2 regions of the Actinoallomurus sp. NPDC052308 genome follow, and region 2 is predicted to be linked to the other one. Evidence: riboswitches for the same ligand, from Rfam matches in the RefSeq annotation. Region 2 holds a riboswitch; the other holds the start of a gene.
What was found. Region 2 has a riboswitch for ZMP and ZTP ahead of AB0L00_RS40475 (bifunctional 5,10-methylenetetrahydrofolate dehydrogenase/5,10-methenyltetrahydrofolate cyclohydrolase). Riboswitches for the same ligand answer to the same signal wherever they lie in the genome.

Region 1: linked by a shared signal. The riboswitch ahead of glyA (serine hydroxymethyltransferase) and the one ahead of AB0L00_RS40475 (bifunctional 5,10-methylenetetrahydrofolate dehydrogenase/5,10-methenyltetrahydrofolate cyclohydrolase) in region 2 are both predicted to bind ZMP and ZTP.

Annotation. Positions count from the first base shown of each region.
Region 1 is NZ_JBFAUM010000004.1:481,674-490,844, forward strand. It holds gene AB0L00_RS16845 (M20/M25/M40 family metallo-hydrolase) at 1-691, shown strand, start outside; gene glyA (serine hydroxymethyltransferase) at 863-2,128, opposite strand; ZMP/ZTP riboswitch at 2,148-2,230, opposite strand; gene AB0L00_RS16855 (RNA polymerase-binding protein RbpA) at 2,332-2,703, opposite strand; gene secG (preprotein translocase subunit SecG) at 2,778-3,020, opposite strand; gene tpiA (triose-phosphate isomerase) at 3,150-3,950, opposite strand; gene AB0L00_RS16870 (phosphoglycerate kinase) at 3,953-5,143, opposite strand; gene gap (type I glyceraldehyde-3-phosphate dehydrogenase) at 5,281-6,285, opposite strand; gene AB0L00_RS16880 (DUF6596 domain-containing protein) at 6,645-7,922, opposite strand; gene AB0L00_RS16885 (YciI family protein) at 7,919-8,284, opposite strand; gene whiA (DNA-binding protein WhiA) at 8,529-9,171, opposite strand, start outside.
Region 2 is NZ_JBFAUM010000034.1:17,036-26,206, forward strand. It holds gene AB0L00_RS40455 (PucR family transcriptional regulator ligand-binding domain-containing protein) at 1-1,048, shown strand, start outside; gene AB0L00_RS40460 (solute carrier family 23 protein) at 1,149-2,549, shown strand; gene AB0L00_RS40465 (NUDIX domain-containing protein) at 2,705-3,103, shown strand; gene AB0L00_RS40470 (GNAT family N-acetyltransferase) at 3,306-3,779, opposite strand; ZMP/ZTP riboswitch at 3,918-3,999, shown strand; gene AB0L00_RS40475 (bifunctional 5,10-methylenetetrahydrofolate dehydrogenase/5,10-methenyltetrahydrofolate cyclohydrolase) at 4,024-4,893, shown strand; gene deoC (deoxyribose-phosphate aldolase) at 5,263-6,174, shown strand; gene AB0L00_RS40485 (aldehyde dehydrogenase family protein) at 6,179-7,603, shown strand; gene AB0L00_RS40490 (aldehyde dehydrogenase family protein) at 7,600-8,454, shown strand; gene AB0L00_RS40495 (radical SAM protein) at 8,544-9,171, opposite strand, start outside.

The DNA.
Region 1 (9,171 bases), on a different contig from region 2:
GTGCCGCCTGCTGGCCACCCTCCACGACGACGAGGGCCGGGTCGCCGTCGAGGGCCTCGTCTCGGCGCCCGCGCCCGCGGTGGACTACCCGGAGGAGCGGTTCCGCGCCGAGGCGGGCCTGCTCGACGGCGTCCGGCTGCTGGGCGACGGCACCGTCGCCGAACGCATCTGGACGAAGCCCGCGCTGACCGTGCTGGCCATCGACGCGACCCCGGTCGCCAAGGCGTCCAACACGCTCACCGCGAAGGCGCGCGCCAAGGTCAGCCTCCGCCTCGCGCCGGGCGAGGACGCTCCGGCCGCGCAGCGGAAGCTGATCGAGCACCTGCGCGACCGTGCTCCCTGGGGCGTCGAGGTCGAGGTCACCGCGGGCAAGGCCGGCCGGCCGTACGCCGTCGACACCACGGGCCCGGCGTTCGAGGCGGCCCGCAGCGCCTACGGCCTGGCGTACGGCGGCGACCTCGTCCACGTCGGGATCGGCGGGACGATCCCGTTCATCGCGGAGTTCGCCGACGCCTTCCCCGACGCCGCGATCCTCGTCACCAGCGCGGGCTCCGACCCCGACTGCCGGGCGCACGGCCTCGACGAGAGCCTGCACCTGGGCGACTTCGAGAACGCCTGCCTGGCCCAGGTGCTGCTGCTCATCGAGCTGGCCCGCCAGAACGACAAGAACCAGCCGGCCCGCGCGATCTGACGGGCCGGTCCATCGGCGAGGACGAGCCTGACGGCGGAGCCGCCAGGCTCGTCGGCTCACCGCGCGACGGGGCGGAGGCGGGGGCGGGCGCCCGGATCAGCGCTTCTCTCGGGACATGAGGGAAGGACCCGGCATGCCGTCGGCTGCCGGGTCCTTCTCATCGATCGTGGGTCAGGGCGTCGCGGCCCAGCCGGGCATGGGGAAGCCGCCGAGCAGCTCACGGATCTCCGCGGCGACCTTGTCGAGGACCGCCTCGTCGTCGGCGGACGCGACGGCCTGGTCGATCGACGCCGCGACGAACGGCATGTGCTCCTCGGTGAGGCCGCGGGTCGTGATCGCGGCGGTGCCGATCCGGATGCCCGACGGGTTCCACGGCTTGCGCGGGTCGAAGGGCACCGTGTTGAAGTTCAGCTCGATGCCCGCGCGGTCGAGCGCCTTGGCCGCCGGCTTGCCGCCGATCTCCTTGTTCGTGAGGTCGATCAGGATGAGGTGGTTGTCGGTCCCACCGGAGACCAGGTCGAACCCGCGCTCGGTCAGCGCGGCGGCCAGCGCCCGGGCGTTCGCGACGATCTGGTGGGAGTACGCCTTGAAATCCTCCTGGGCGGCCTCTTTCAGCGCCACCGCGATCGCTGCGGTCGTGTGGTTGTGCGGGCCGCCCTGCAGACCGGGGAAGACCGCCTTGTCGATCGCGGTGGCGTGCTCCTCGGTCGTCAGGATCATGGCGCCGCGCGGGCCGCGCAGGGTCTTGTGCGTCGTCGTGGTGATGACGTCCGCGTGCCCGACCGGCGACGGGTGCGCGCCGCCCGCGACGAGCCCGGCGATGTGCGCGATGTCCGCGACGAGGACGGCGCCGACCTCGCGGGCGATCTCGGCGAACGCCGGGAAGTCGATCGTCCGCGGGATCGCGGTGCCGCCGCAGAGGATGACCTTCGGGCGTTCCGCGCGAGCGAGGTCGCGGACCTCGTCCAGGTCGATCCGGCCGGTCTCGCGGCCCACGCCGTAGTGCACCGGCCGCAGCCATTTGCCGGTGATCGACACGGGCGACCCGTGGGTGAGGTGACCGCCGTGGGCGAGTTCCAGCGACAGGAACGTGTCCCCCGGGTTCAGGAAGGCCAGGTGGGCGGCCAGGTTGGCGGGCGAGCCGGAGTACGGCTGGACGTTGGCGTGGGCGGCGCCGAACAGCTCGCGGGCACGCGCCTTGGCCAGCTCCTCGATGGGGTCGACGACCTGCTGACCCTCGTAGTAGCGCTTGCCGGGATAGCCCTCGGAGTACTTGTTGGTGAGGACGGAGCCGGTCGCCTCCAGCACGGCGGGCGAGACGTAGTTCTCCGAGGCGATGAGGCGGATCTTGTCGTGCTGCCGTCGCGCCTCGGCCTCGATCAGCCCGGCCACGTCGGGATCGGTGGCGGCGAGGTGGGACAGGGGCGGCTGGTGCATGGGGCCTCCAGATACGGGCTCCCAGCACCCAGGCGCGCGGTGCCAGATCTGTTCGCTCCCCGGTGGTGAACTCCACCTCATGCGCCAGTCGCGGATCACATCCTAACGGACGGCTCCGCCGCTGATCGGGATTTCGCGCGGGACGCGATCGGCCCGGTGCCGCCGAGGCGGGACCGGGCCGATCGGTGCTGCGATACGCGGAGCTAGTTGCGAGCGCGCTGCATCGCCGCGTGGATGGCGGCGCGCTCGGCGCGCAGCTTGGCCAGCGCCTCCTCGAGGATGGCCTCGCCGTCGGCGTCGCTGCGCCGCTCCTTCACGTAGGCGAGATGCGTCTTGTAGGGCTCATTGCGCGGCGGCGCCGGCGGGTTCTCGGGGTCCTTACCGGCGGGGAACCCGCACCGGGGACAGTCCCACTGGTCGGGAACCGCGACGTCGGTCGCGAAACTCGGCCGGGACTCATGCCGGTTCGCGCAGTAGAAGCTCACCCAGACGCGCGGGGCCGCCTCACCACGCTCGGCCTCTCCCATCGGGCCAGCACCGACTCGGCTACCCCGAATAGCGTTGCCACTACCCACGGACTACTCCTCGCTTCCTTTGCCGCCGCTGCGCGAAGCGGCGGCCGTCAACACACTGCGGATCTTGCTCGTACTCAGCCGTGGTGGCCGTGCTTGAGCAGCAGACCCAGCGCGATGATCGACGCGAACCAGATCACGCCCGCGCCGATCGTGAACCGGTCGAGGTTCCGCTCGACCACGGACGACCCGCCGAGCGACGAGCTGATGCCGCCGCCGAACAAGTCCGACAGCCCACCGCCCTTCCCCTTGTGCAGGAGGACGAGCAGCACCATCAGCGCGCTCGTGATGATGAGCACGATGGAGATTGTGATGATCACAGCAGTTCAGCGCTTTCGTGATTCACCCCGCTGCTCGCGGGGAATGTTCGCGTATTCAGGTCATCCGCTACCGAGGGTACGACGTTCCACCGCGTGGTTCAGCAGAAACGCGCAGTCTGATGCGCAAGATCACACGGGTAGCTCGCGATACCTGCAGATCTTGACGAACTCCCCCGCGTCCAGGCTCGCTCCACCGACGAGCGCTCCGTCGATGTCCGGCTTCGCCATGATGCCGGCGATGTTGCCGCCCTTGACGGAGCCCCCGTAGAGGACGCGGACCTGATCGGCGAGGTCTCCACTGTACAGCTCGGCCAGCCGCGTGCGGATCGCGCCGCAGACCTCCTGCGCGTCTTCGGGGGTGGCGACCTCGCCGGTGCCGATCGCCCACACCGGCTCGTACGCGATCACGATGCGCTGTGCCTGGTCGGCCGGGACCTTCTGCAGACCGCCCTCGACCTGGGCGAGCGTGTGGGACAGGTGCTCGCCGGCCTTGCGGATCTCCAGGCCCTCGCCGACGCACAGGATCGGCGTCAGGTCCTCCTTGAGGGCCGCCTTCACCTTGGCGTTGACGAGCGTGTCGTCCTCGTGGTGGTACTGGCGGCGCTCGGAGTGCCCGGCCAGGACGTACGTGCAGCCGAGCTTGGCGAGCATCGCGGCGGAGATCTCGCCGGTGTAGGCGCCCTTCTCGTGCGGCGAGACGTCCTGCGCGCCGTACACGAGCTTGAGCTTGTCGGCGTCCACGAGCATCTGGATGCTGCGGATGAAGGTGAACGGCGGCAGCATCGCGACGTCCACCGCCTCGTAGTCGGCGTCCTTGAGGCCGAAGGCGACCTTCTGGACGTGCGCGATGCCCTCGAAGTGGGTGAGGTTCATCTTCCAGTTGCCGGCGATGAGTGGCTTCCGTTGCTGCGGGGCGGATTTCGATGCCACGATCAGTCCTCCAGGACGGACAGGCCGGGCAGCGTCTTGCCCTCGAGGTACTCGAGGCTCGCGCCGCCACCGGTCGAGATGTGGGAGAAGCCGTCCTCGTCGAGGCCGAGCTTGCGCACGGCCGCGGCCGAGTCGCCGCCGCCGACCACGGTGAACGCGTCCGAGGCGATCAGGGCCTCGGCCACCGCGCGGGTGCCGCCGGCGAAGGCGTCGAACTCGAACACGCCCATCGGGCCGTTCCAGAAGACGGTGGCCGCGTCGGCGAGCTTGCTCGCGAACAGCTCACGGGTGCGCGGGCCGATGTCCAGGCCCTCGCGGTCGGCCGGGATGGCGGTGGCCTCGACGGCCTCGTGCTCCGCGTCGGGGGCGAACTCGGTGGCCGCCAGCACGTCGACCGGCAGGACGAGGTCGACGTCGCGCTTGGCCGCCTCCTCGATGAACCCGCGGACCTGGTCGAGCTGGTCCTCCTGCAGCAGCGACTTGCCGACCTCGTGGCCCTGGGCCTTCAGGAAGGTGTACGCCATGCCGCCGCCGATGATCAGGCGGTCGACCTTGCCGAGGAGGTTGGCGATGACGCCGAGCTTGTCGGAGACCTTCGCGCCGCCCAGGACGACGACGTACGGCCGGGCGGGGTCGCCGGTGAGGCGGCGGAGCACGTCGACCTCGGCGGCGATGAGGCCGCCGGCCGCGTGCGGGAGCCGCTGCGGCACGTCGTAGACGCTGGCGTGCTTGCGGTGCACGGCGCCGAAGCCGTCGCCGACGTACAGCTCGGCGAGCGCGGCCAGGCGGTCGGCGAACTCGCCGCGCTCGGCGTCGTCCTTGCTGGTCTCACCGGCCGCGAAGCGGAGGTTCTCCAGGAGGGCGACCTCGCCGTCCTGGAGCGCGTCGACGGTGGCCCGCGCGGAGTCGCCGACCGTGTCGGTGGCGAAGCGGACCTCGCGGCCCAGCAGCTCGCCCAGCCGCTCGGCGACGGGCGCCAGCGAGAACTCCGGCTTCACCTGCCCCTTGGGGCGGCCGAGGTGGGCGCAGACGATGACGCGCGCGCCCCTGTCGGCGAGCTTGTTGATGGTCGGGACGCTGGCCCGGATCCGGCCGTCATCCCCGATCACGCCGTCCTGCAGCGGAACGTTGAGGTCCGAACGGACCAGCACCCGCTTACCGCGCACGTCGCCGAGATCGTCGATCGTGGACATGCTCATTGATCGCACTCCTGGTCGTGTCGGAACGAGCGCAGCAGGTCCGGGACCTGCTGCGCTCGTTCGTGGGTTCGCCGCCACCGGCTCACGGCGCGCTCGCGCCGATCACTCGGCGCGCGCCCGCCGCCCTCGGCTCAGAGACGGGAGCCCACCAGCTTGGTGATGTCGACGAGGCGGTTGGAGTAGCCCCACTCGTTGTCGTACCAGCCGACGACCTTGATCTGGTCGCCGATCACCTTGGTGAGCCCGGAGTCGAAGATGCAGGACGCCGGGTCGGTGACGATGTCGCTGGAGACGATCGGGTCCTCGGTGTAGGTGAGGATCCCGCGCAGCGGGCCCTCGGCCGCGTCGCGCAGCGCCGCGTTGACCTCCTCGACGCTGGTCTCGCGGCCCACCGTGACGGTGAGGTCGGTGGCCGAGCCGGTCGGCACCGGAACGCGCAGCGCGTAGCCGTCGAGCTTGCCCTTGAGCTGCGGCAGCACGAGGCCGATGGCCTTGGCGGCGCCGGTGCTGGTCGGGACGATGTTCAGGGCGGCGGCGCGGGCGCGGCGCAGGTCCTTGTGCGGGCCGTCCTGAAGGTTCTGGTCCTGGGTGTAGGCGTGGATCGTGGTCATCAGACCGCGCTCGATGCCGAACGTGTCGTGGATGACCTTGGCCATCGGGCCCAGGCAGTTGGTGGTGCAGGACGCGTTCGAGATGACCGTGTGGAGCGCCGGGTCGTAGGCGTCGTCGTTCACGCCCATCACGATCGTGACGTCCTCGTTCTTGGCCGGCGCGGAGATGATGACCTTCTTCGCGCCGTTCTCGACGTGGACCTTCGCCTTGTTGGCGTCGGTGAACAGGCCGGTCGACTCGATGACGATGTCGACGCCCAGGTCGCCCCAGGGCAGCTTGGCCGGGTCACGCTCGGCGAAGGCCTTGATGGACTTGCCGCCCACGGTGATCTCGTCCGCGCCGGCCTTCACCTCTTCGGACAGCCGGCCGAGGATGCTGTCGTACTTCAGCAGGTGGGCGAGCGTGGCGTTGTCGGTGAGGTCGTTGACCGCCACGATCTCGACATCGCCACCGGCGGCGTTCAGCGCTCGCCAGAAGTTACGGCCGATGCGGCCGAAGCCGTTAACGCCAACCCGGATGGTCACGGCACCGATCTCCTCATGCTTCGCGCCCCCGGAGGCACCCAGGGGCCTGTGAACCTGACGTGTGCTCTCGTGGTCGACCCTACCGAACCCGTCGTGACGTGACTGTAACCACCGGGCCGGAACGACCGGTCCGCCGCCCTGCCGGGAGCCAACATCCGAATGGCGGGCGGCGGACCATGCTCAGCGTAATTGGTCTAGACCTAATGGTCTAGACCAAATCGATACAGATCACCCTATACGTCCCCGAGTGATTCGCATCACTCCAGGCCGTCGCCGACGCGGGCGGCCACCACGGCGCCGAGGATCGCCCGTCACCGCGGTGCCTCGCCGGTACGACCACCGCGCCGACCCGGCGTGGGTCACCCGCCGGGGCCGGCGGACGCGAGCCGGCCCGCGCGGGCGTCGAGATAGCGCTTCTCCGGCACGCTCGTCGCGTACCGGGCGGCGGTCCGGTACGCGTTCAGGGCCTCCTGCCGGCGGCCCGCCGTCTCCAGCAGGTGGGCCCGTACGGCATGGAGCCGGTGGTGACGCGCCATGCGGTCGTCGGCCTCCAGGCCGGCGACCAGGTCGAGGCCGTGCCGCGGACCGTGCACCATGGCGACGGCGACCGCCCGGCCCAGGGTGGTCATCGGGTTCGGCGCGACGCGCTCCAAGAGCTCGTACAGCGCCAGGACCTGCGGCCAGTCGGTGTCCTCGACCCGCTCGGCCTCGTCATGGACCGCGGCGATGGCCGCCTGGATCTGGTACGGCCCGAGCTCGCGGGTGCGGGACAGCGTCGCGGTGATGAGGGCGACGCCTTCGGCGATGAGGCCCCGGTCCCAGCGGCCGCGGTCCTGCTCGGCCAGGGGGACGAGCGAGCCGTCGGGGCATGTACGGGCGTCGCGGCGGGCCTCGGTCAGGAGCATGAGGGCCAGCAGCCCGGCGACCTCGCCGTCGTCCGGCAGCAGACGGCGCAGCAGGCGGGTCAGGCGCAGGGCGTCGGCGGTCAGGTCGTGCCGCTGCAGATCGGGGCCGGCACTGACGGTGTAGCCCTCGTTGAACATCAGGTACAGGACGTGCAGCACCGCCCGGAGCCGTTCGGGGCGTTCGGCCGGCGGCGGGAGCTCGAACCTCGCGCCCGCCTTGCGGATCGTCTGCTTGGCCCGGCTGATGCGCTGGGCCATGGTCGGCTCGGGGACGAAGAAGGCGCGGGCGATCTCGGCGGTGCCGAGCCCGCCGACCGCCCGCAGCGTCAGCGCGACCTGCGTCGGCGGCGAGAGGGCGGGATGGCAGCACAGGAACAGCAGCGTCAGGCTGTCGTCGTGCCGGCCCGGAGGCCGCTGGTCGGCGGCGGCCGCGACCAGGAGGGCGGGCGGAGTGGCGAGGAGGTCGGCGTCCTCCCGCCGCCGGCGCGCCGCGTCGCTGCGGACCCGGTCGGTGAACCGCCTCGTGGCGACGGTGGCCAGCCAGCCGTACGGATTGTCCGGGACGCCCTCGGCGGGCCACTGGGCGGCGGCGGCGAGCAGCGCCTCCTGAACGGAGTCCTCGCAGCCGTCGAAGCGGCCGTAGCGGCGCATGAGGGCCCCGAGGACCTGCGGCGCCAGGCGGCGCAGCAGGTCCTCGAGCGGCTCGTCGGACGGCGCCCCGGCCGAGGTCACAGAGTGTTCCCGGCGGCCTCGTGCAGGATCGGCCAGACCTCGACCGCGCCCGTCGAGGCGAACGGCAGCTCGGCGGCGATCTCCAGCGCGCGCCGCTCCCCGTCCACGTCGACCAGGTACCAGCTCGCCAGGTACTCCTTGGTCTCCAGGTACGGGCCGTCGGTCACCGCCGGCACGCCATCGCGCACCCGCACGACCTTCGCCTGGGCCGCGTCCGCGTTGCCGTACGCGCCCAGCAGTTCGCCGGTCTCGGCGTACTTCCGGTTGAACGCGTCCTGCGCCGCGACGGCCTTGGCGAACTCCTCCTCCGGGAACGACTCCCACAGCTCCTGGTTGCCGTAGATCAGGATCATGTACTTCATGCTCGTCGCCCTTCGCTCCGGACACCCCCGTCGGGCGTCTCTCGCCAGGTGGTCGGAGCCGGCGGACGGCCCTCGACATCCTCCGCCGAGATTTCTCCACCCGATCCCGGACGCGGATCACCGGGATCGGCGGATCCGCCGGATCAGGGCGCGCACGGCCCGTCGGCGAGGTCCGGGTACCGCCGCGCGACCGATCAGGGCGTCCACGGGCCCGTCAGTGGGCCGCGGGAATCCGCCCGACCGATCAGGGCGCGAGCATGTCGGCGGTGACGTTCGCCTCGGTGCCGGCGATGCCCTGATCCATGGCGCGCTTGTCGGCCATGGCCAGCAGGCGCCGGATCCGGCCGGCGATGGCGTCCTTGGTCAACGGCGGGTCGGCGAGCTGTCCGAGCTCCTCCAGCGACGCCTGCTTGTGCTCCAGCCGCAGCCGGCCGGCGGCCACGAGGTGCTCGGGCGCGTCGTCGGCGAGGATGTCCAGGGCGCGCGCGACCCGCGCCCCGGCCGCGACCGCCGCCCGCGCGGAGCGGCGGAGGTTCGCGTCGTCGAAATTAGCCAGGCGGTTCGCGGTCGCGCGCACCTCCCGGCGCATCCGGCGCTCCTCCCAGGCGAGCACCGAGTCGTGCGCGCCCAGCCGGGTCAGCAGCGCCGAGATCGCGTCGCCGTCGCGGACGACGACGCGGTCCACGCCCCGCACCTCGCGCGCCTTGGCGTGGATCCTCAGCCGCCGCGCCGCGCCGACCAGCGCGAGGGCAGCCTCCGGCCCGGGGCAGGTCACCTCGAGGGACATGGAACGGCCGGGCTCGGTCAGCGAGCCGTGTGCCAGGAACGCCCCCCGCCACGCCGACTCGGCGTCGCAGGCGCCGCCGGACACGACGTGCCGGGGCAGG
Region 2 (9,171 bases):
GGACGTGCCGCCGGCCGACGTCGCTCCGGTGTGGCCCACCGACGCCGCGCCGGGGGAGCCCGCGCCCGATCCCGCCGGGCCGGCCACGCGCGACGACGCCCCGGGGACCGGTCCGGACGGGCTGATCGTGGTGCCCGTCGTCGCGGGCGGGTTCACCTACGGGCGGATGGCGGTGGCCGGCGTGGCGGCGGCCGACGTCGGGATCCTCGAGCGCGTGGCCACCGTCGTCGCCCTCGTCATCACCAAGCAGCAGGCCGTGTCGGCCGTGGAGAGCAAGTACCGCGCCGACTTCCTGCGCGACGTCCTCACCGGCCGGTCCGGCACCGACGAGCACGTCATCGCGCACAGTGCGAGCTTCGGCTGGGACCTGGGCCGGCCCGCCACCGTGGTCGTCGCCGCCCTCGACCGTGGACCGGCGCGCGGTCCCGAGGAGCGCGTCCTCCAGGACCGGCTCGTGGCCGCGTGGACCTCGGCGGTCCGGCGCCGGGACCGCAACGCCGCGGTGGCCGGATTTTCTGGCGAGGTCGTCGCGGTCGTCGCCGCCGACGCCTGCGACGTGCCGGCGCTGGCCAAGGACGCCGCCGCCGTGTTCGCCGACCAGGACCGGACGTTCTCCACCGGGGTGAGCCGGGTGGCACAGCAGCCCGGCGACCTGCCGTCCGCGTACGACCAGGCGATCAGGGCGGTACGCGTCGGGCGGCAGATGAACGGCGACGGAGCGGTCGTGCACTTCGACGAGCTCGGCGTCTTCCGGCTGCTCAGCCTGGTCGAGGACACCGCCGAGCTGCACGCCTTCGTCCAGGAGACCCTCGGCGAGCTCGCCGGTGACCAGGACCCCGAGGCCGTCGACCTGCGGCGCACCCTGCAGGTGCTGCTGGAGACCAACCTCAACGTCGCGGAGACCGCCCGCCGGCTGCACTTCCACTACAACACGCTCCGTTACCGCATCGGTAAACTGGAGCGCCTGCTGGGCCCGTTCACCGACGACGCCCATCTCCGCCTCAACCTCACGCTCGCGCTGCACGTCCTGCGCATGCGGGGAATCTGAGGCCCGACCGCCCGCGCGCGGGCCGGGCAGGCACCGGCTCCACGAGCGCGGGCGGGCCGCTACGCCATGCCCGCGCGGCGACACCCCCCGGGAGGACCCCATGGCGATCGGCTGGAAACTGCACGGTGACGGGCGCACACCCGCGCTGGGCGAGGTCGTCGGACCGGACGAGCGCCTGTCCTGGGGCCGCACCGTCGGAATCGGCGCCCAGCACGTCGTCGCCATGTTCGGCGCGACGTTCGTGTTCCCCGTCGTAATGGGGCTGGACCCGAACCTCGCGATCATGATGTCCGGGATCGCGACCATCCTGTTCCTGCTGGTCTCCGCCGGGAAGGTGCCGAGCTACCTCGGCAGCAGCGCCTCCTTCGTCGGCGCCGTCGCGGCCATCCGCGCGGCCGGCGGGAGCACCGCCCAGGTGACCGGCGCGATCCTCGTCGCCGGTGCGGCGCTCGCCGTCGTCGGCCTGGTCATCCACGTCCTCGGCGCCCAGGTCATCCACCGGATCTTCCCGCCCGTGGTCACCGGCGCGGTCGTCATGCTGATCGGCTTCAACCTCGCCCCGGTGGTCGCCGACGTCTACTGGCCACAGGACCAGTGGGTCGCGCTCGCCACCCTGGCCGTCGTCGTCCTGTGCGCCGTCGTGCTGCGCGGCTTCTGGTCGCGGATCGCGGTCCTCATCGGCCTGGTCTTCGGCTTCCTCCTGTCATGGGTCCTCGACCGGACCGCGGGCCGGATCACCGCCCCCGACGGCAGCGGCAAGGTCACCACCCACTTCCGCGTCGACCTGAGCGGCGTCAAGACGGCGGACTGGTTCGGCCTCCCGCACTTCCACGCCCCCGATTTCAAGACCTCGGCCATCCTCGTCGCGTTGCCCCCGGTGATCGCCTTGATCGCGGAGAACACCGGCCACGTCAAGGCCGTCGCCGCGATGACCGGGGCCGACCTCGACCCGTACCTCGGCCGCGCCATCGCCGCGGACGGCGCCACCACCGTGCTGGCGACCGCCGTCGGCGGCGCACCGACCACGACGTACGCCGAGAACATCGGCGTCATGGCCGCCACGCGGATCTACTCGACCGCCGCCTACTACGTCGCCGCGATCGTCGCGGTCCTGGTCGGCCTGTGCCCGAAGTTCGGCGCGCTGGTGGCCGCCACCCCCGGCGGCGTCCTCGGCGGCATCACGGTCGTGCTGTACGGCATGATCGGCCTGCTCGGGGCGAAGATCTGGATCGAGAACCGCGTCGACTTCGGCGACCCGGTCAACCTCGTCCCCGTCGCCGCCGGCCTCATCCTGGCCATCGGCAACGTGACCCTGAAGATCACCAGTGACTTCCCGCTGCAGGGCATCGCGCTCGGCACCGTCGCCGTCCTGTTCGGCTACCACGTCCTCAACGCCGTCCAGCGCACCCCACGCGACACCGGCGCGGGCGTCATCGCGCCCGGCGAGCGCGACGTCGTCCCCGGCGCCCCGGAGCGCCGCACCGAGACCGACGAGGGGTAGGGGCCGGGTCGACGGTCACGAAATGCCCACGCGACCCGAGCCGCCCGACTGCGCCCGGTGCTCCGCGGCGGCCCGCGACGCCCGTCCCCGGGCGGCGCGTGCCCGCTCGGTAGGGTCGGGCGGGTCAGGGTCGTCCGGGGATCGGAGCAGGCGAGATGCCGGTCATCGACAAGGTGGCGTGGGTCAGGGTCGAGGATGGCAGGGTCCTCAGCACGCGTTCGCGCGGCAAGGACGCCTACTACTTTCCCGGCGGCAAGCGGGAGGCGGGGGAGAGCGACATGCAGACCCTGGCCCGCGAGGTCCGAGAAGAGCTCACCGTCTCGATCGTCCCCGAGACGGTGGCGCCCCTGGGCACGTACGAGGCGCAGGCGCACGGCCATCGGGACGGCGTGACGGTGCGGATGACCTGCTATACCGGCGACTACCACGGCACCCTCGAGCCCAGTAGCGAGATCGAGGAGGTCGTCTGGCTCTCCTACGCCGACCGTGACCGCGTGTCCCCGGTCGATCAGCTCATCTTCGACGACCTGCGGGCGTCCGGTCACCTCCGCTGAGCGCCTGCGACGGGCGCGAACCCGATCCGCGCGAGCCGCTGCACGGACGCGCCCGCCAGCACGACGCCCCCGAGGACCGGATCGGCCGTCCAACCATGAGGCACGTCGTCCGTCTCCCCTTTCGCGACGGTGGTGCATTCGCCCACTGGCGTTCACTGCGCTGTAGGGGCAGCGATCGCCAGGCATCAGGGTCTGGGGTATCTCAGTGGCCGAGGTGCTTCTCGAACCAGTGGTCGGCGTACGGGCCGTTGTTGTACGGCTCGATCTCCTGGTATCCCTGGGCGGCGTACAGGGCGCGGGCCTCGACCAGGTCGCGGCGGGTGTCGAGGCGCATCGTGCGCGCGCCGAGCCGGAGCGCCGCCTCCTCGGCCGCCGCCAGCAGCGCGCGGCCGCCGCCGGTGCGCCGCGCCGCCGGGATGACGTACAGCCGGGTCAGTTCCGCGACGCCGGGAGAGATCAGCCGCAGGCCGACGCACCCGGCCGGCACCCCGGCGTACCGTCCCACCAGGAAGCAGGCGAGGTCGTCGCTGGGATCCTCGGCCATCGCGGCGTCGACCTCGGCCTCGGTGGCCGGCCTGCCGTAGTAGCGCGAGGCGACGTCGGTGAAATAGGTCCGCAGCAGCCCCGCCGTCTCGACCGGTTCCGGCCCGATCGCCCAGGTCGCTTCAGTGATCACCAGCACACCGTACTCAGCCCCTCCGAAGAAACGAACTGGATATCGGCGGCCGGAACGGCTTCGGGACGCACGGTCACCGGCGCGCATTGTCGCCTGTCGGCAGTGGACACCGGTGATCGGGGAAGGGCGGTACGGTGGATCTCGGGCCGTGACTGGCGCTGAGGTGGAGCACCACCGGGGAGCGGCCCACTCGATCGTGCCGTGCGCCTGGGCCGCCCTCACGCAGACCGTTCAGGAGCAGCCCGTGACCCAGACGCACACCGCCCGTCTCATGGACGGCGCGGGCCCGGCCCGCCGCATCGTCGAGCGCAGCGCCGCCAGGGCCGCGCAGATCACCCGGGAGACCGGCACGCCGCCGTGCCTGGCGACCGTGCTGGTCGGCGACGACCCCGCGTCCGTGACCTACGTGCGCATGAAGCGCGCCCGCTGCGAGAAGGCCGGCATCGCCTCGCGGCACGTGGGACTGCCGGCCACCACCACGACGGCGGAACTGGTCGACGCCGTCACCGCCCTGTCGCAGGATCCCGGAGTGCACGGCATCCTGCTCCAGCATCCGGTCGGGCCGCACATCGACGAGCGCGCCGCGTTCGAGGCCATCGCCCCGGGAAAGGACGTCGACGGGCTCACGCTGCACTCGTTCGGCGCGATGAGCTTCGGGTTGCCGGGCTTCGCGTCCTGCACTCCCGGCGGCATCATGCGGCTGCTCGAGGAGTACGACGTCGAGCTCGCGGGTCGGCACGCCGTCGTGGTCGGCCGGAGCGCCATCCTCGGCAGGCCTGTGGGGATGATGCTGCTGGCCGGCGACGCCACGGTCACGTACTGCCACTCGCGCACGGCCGACCTGGCGTCGATCGTGCGGCAGGCCGACATCCTGGTCGCCGCCGTCGGCCGGCCGCGGTTCATCCGCGGCGAGGACGTCAAGCCCGGCGCCGTCGTGATCGACGCCGGCTACAACCCCGGCAACGTCGGAGACGTGGACCTCGAGACCGCCCTCACCCGCGCGAGCCTCATCACGCCGGTCCCCGGCGGCGTCGGCCCCATGACCATCGCCGTCCTGCTCGAACAGACCGTGGACGCGGCGGCCCGTCAACTGGGCCTGGACTCCGCTCGGTGAGTCCGCGCGCGGCTCAGTTCGCGGTGAGCGGCGCCCGTGGCCGGTCGGTCGGGCCGGAACACCGGCCGATCCGCGTGCCCGAAGCACCCTGCCAGCGCCAGGAGGGCGATTCCCGCCATCACACGACGGAGCAACATGTTCCCCTTTCGGCGAAGAAGACGGGTGAGTGTACGTCTGCGGCTTCCGGCGCGTCCCAGTGTTCGGGGGCCGTTCGGCGTGGTGTTGCCGTCCGTTATGCGTAGGTTGTTGAATCTTGGGGGATCGCGCGACTCCCGGTGGTCATCTTCCGCACGGCGGCGCTTATCCTCGATCGGACACTCGAACACAGGGGGAGACGTGCCTGACCTGTCGACCTTCGCGGACACGGCCATGTCGCCGGCCGAGCTCCGCGGCTTCCTGCACGGTCTGCCGGCGGTGGACCAAGTGGGAGCGGAGGAGCGGGCCGCGCGCCTGGCGACCCGTTCGATCAAGAAGTCGGCGAAGGCGTACGCGATCGACCTGGCGATCTCGATGGTCGACCTGACGACGCTCGAGGGCGCGGACACCTCCGGCAAGGTGCGGGCGCTGTGCGCCAAGGCGGCCCATCCGGACCCGGCCGACGCGAGCGTGCCGAAGGTCGCGGCGGTCTGCGTCTACTCCGACCTCGTCGGCGAGGCGGTGCGCGCGCTGGACGGCACGGGGATCGGGGTCGCGAGCGTCGCGACGGCGTTCCCGTCGGGGCGGGCGCCGCTCGACGCCAAGCTCGCCGACACCCGCCGGGCGATCGACGACGGCGCCACCGAGATCGACATGGTGATCGACCGCGGCGCGTTCCTCGCGGGCGACCTCGGGAAGGTGTACGACGAGATCGTCGCCGTCAAGGCCGAGTGCGGCGACGTGCACCTGAAGGTCATCCTGGAGACCGGCGAACTGGTCACCTACGACAACGTACGGCGGGCGTCGTGGCTGGCGATGCTGGCCGGCGCCGACTTCATCAAGACCAGCACCGGCAAGGTGAGCCCGGCCGCCACACTGCCGGTCACCCTGGTGATGCTGGAGGCCGTGCGCGACTTCCGGGCGGCGACGGGCCGCCAGGTGGGCGTCAAACCGGCCGGCGGCATCCGCACGACCAAGGACGCGATCAAGTACCTCGTGCTCGTGAACGAGACGGCCGGGCCGGACTGGCTGACGCCCGACTGGTTCCGGCTCGGCGCGTCCAGCCTGCTCAACGACCTGCTGATGCAGCGCCGCAAGCTCACGACCGGCGTGTACGGCGGTCCCGACTACTTCACGATGGACTGAGCGGATGAGTTTCGAGTACGCCCCCGCGCCGGAGTCACGGGACATCGTCGACATCAAGCCGTCGTACGGCCTGTTCGTCGCCGGTGAGTTCGTCGAGGCGAAGAACACCTTCAAGACCATCGACCCGGCCACCGAGGAGACCCTGGCCGAGGTCGCCGAGGCCGGCGCCGACGACGTCGACCGCGCCGTCGCGGCGGCCCGCCGCGCGTACGACACGGTGTGGGGCCCGATGCCGGGCGCCGAACGGGCGAAGTACCTCTTCCGGATCGCGCGGCTGATCCAGGAACGGTCGCGCGAGCTGGCCGTCCTGGAGTCCATCGACAACGGCAAGCCGATCCGCGAGTCGCGGGACGTCGACCTGCCCCTGGTCGCCGCGCACTTCTTCTACTACGCCGGCTGGGCCGACAAACTCTCGCACGCCGGGTTCGGCCCCGAGCCGAGGCCGCTGGGCGTCGCCGGTCAGGTCATCCCCTGGAACTTCCCGCTGCTGATGCTGGCGTGGAAGGTCGCGCCGGCGCTGGCCTGCGGCAACACCGTCGTCCTGAAGCCGGCCGAGACGACTCCGCTGACGGCGCTGGCGTTCGCCGAGATCTGCGCGCAGGCGGACCTGCCGCCCGGCGTCGTGAACATCCTCACCGGGGCGGGGGAGACGGGCCGCGCGCTGGTCGAGCACCCCGGGATCGACAAGGTCGCCTTCACCGGCTCGACCGAGGTCGGCCGGCAGATCGCCCGCTCGGTCGCCGGGACGGACAAGAGGCTCACGCTGGAGCTCGGCGGCAAGGCGGCCAACATCGTCTTCGACGACGCGCCGCTCGACCAGGCCGTCGAGGGCATCGTCAACGGCATCTTCTTCAACCAGGGCCACGTGTGCTGCGCCGGTTCGCGGCTGCTCGTGCAGGAGTCGGTCGTCGACGGGCTGCTCGACCGGCTGAAGGCGCGGATGGCGACGCTGCGGGTCGGCGACCCGCTGGACAAGAACACCGACGTCGGCGCGATCAACTCGGCCGCCCAGCTGGCGAAGATCCGCGAACTGTCCGACAGCGGTGAGGCGGAGGGCGCGACCCGCTGGTCGCCGCCGTGCGAGCTGCCCGAGCGGGGGTTCTGGTTCGCGCCGACCGTGTTCACCGGCGTCGCGGCCTCGCACCGGATCGCCCGCGAGGAGATCTTCGGCCCGGTCCTGTCGGTGCTGACGTTCCGTACCCCGGCCGAGGCGGTCGAGAAGGCGAACAACACGCCGTACGGCCTGTCGGCGGGCATCTGGACCGACAAGGGGTCGCGCATTCTGTGGATGGCCGAGCGGCTCCGGGCCGGGGTCGTCTGGGCGAACACCTTCAACAAGTTCGATCCCGCCTCGCCCTTCGGCGGGTACAAGGAGTCCGGTTTCGGGCGCGAGGGCGGACGGCACGGGCTGGAGGCCTACCTTCGATGAGCGAGCGGTTGAGTGTTCGCAAGACCTACAAGCTGTTCATCGGGGGCGCGTTCCCCCGGTCGGAGTCCGGCAGGACCGTCATCGTGAACGACGCCAAGGGAAAGTTCCTGGCCAACGCCGCGCGGGCCTCGCGCAAGGACGTCCGGGACGCGGTCGTGGCCGCGCGGAAGGCCCAGGCCGGCTGGGCGGGCCGGACCGGCTACAACCGCGGCCAGATCCTCTACCGCGTCGCGGAGATGCTGGAAGGGCGCCGCGGCCAGTTCGTCGAGGAGCTGCGCGGCGCCGGCCTCGGCAAGACGGCCGCCGCCGCCGAGGTCGACGCGGCGATCGACCGCTGGGTATGGTACGCGGGGTGGGCCGACAAGATCGCGCAGGTGACGGGGTCGGCCAACCCCGTCTCCGGGCCGTTCTTCAACTTCTCCACGCCCGAGCCCACCGGCGTGGTCGGCGTCGTCGCGCCGGACTCGCCGCTGCTCGGGCTCGTGTCGGTGATCGCGCCGGTGATCGCGACCGGCAACACGGCGGTCGTCGTCGCCTCGGAGCCCGCGCCGCTCCCGGCGATCACCCTCGCCGAGGTCCTCGCCACCTCCGACGTGCCGGGCGGCGTCGTCAACCTCCTCACCGGGCACCGCGCCGAGCTGGCCCCCTGGCTCGCCTCCCACCAGGACGTCAACGCGATCGACCTGGCCGGCGCGCCGGACGACCTGGCGGCCGACTGCGCGCGGGCGGCGGCGGACAACCTCAAGCGGGTGCACCGCCCGGCCGCCGACGACTGGACCGCCGACCCCGGTACCGCCCGGATGACCGCGTTCCTGGAGACCAAGACCGTCTGGCACCCCGTCGGCGTCTGAGTCCGCAGGACGATCTTTTCGGTGAAACAGGGCTGGTGCCCGCGGCGCGACTGCGCCGCGGGCACCATCGGTTCTGCTAGCTCAGCGCGTCAGGCGCGGCGGCGTTCCCGCCGCATGACCTCCGCGCAGAGCTCGGACACTACGAACTCGTCGACGGGCATGGTGAGGTCCATCCGCTGGATGCAGACGCCCACCATGTACGGCCCGCCGACGGCCTTGTACAGACGAAGGCCGTAGTAGCCCTCGTCACACCCGCCACCGTTCCACGGGGCGAGCGGGCATTTCCCGCAGGTCTCCGGCAGGAAGACCGGCCGGATCTGCTTGAGCCTCACCGTGCTGCCGTCCGGCAGGGCGTACGTGACCTTGTACCCGCCCGAGACGTTCCAGGCGTCGACCCGCTCGACGGGCGTGGCCCCGAGCGACTCGAGGAGGGTCCAGATCGCGTTCGCGCTCGCCGGCTCGGCGATGGAGCGAAGGAGCCGGATCTCGACCCGGCGCCCGTACCTCTCGATGAGATGCCGTACCCGCTCGATGTGGGACTCGTCGGGCACGACGATGTTCGCACTGACCTTGAGATCGCTCTCCAAGGCCGCCTCGATCGACCGCTGCAACGCGACGATCTTCTTTTCGGCCAGTTTCAGGCGCCCGTACTTCTCCGCCTGCACCTCGGCCAGTTCGAGCGCCGTGGTGCCGAAGATGGAGAAGTTCACCTTCCGC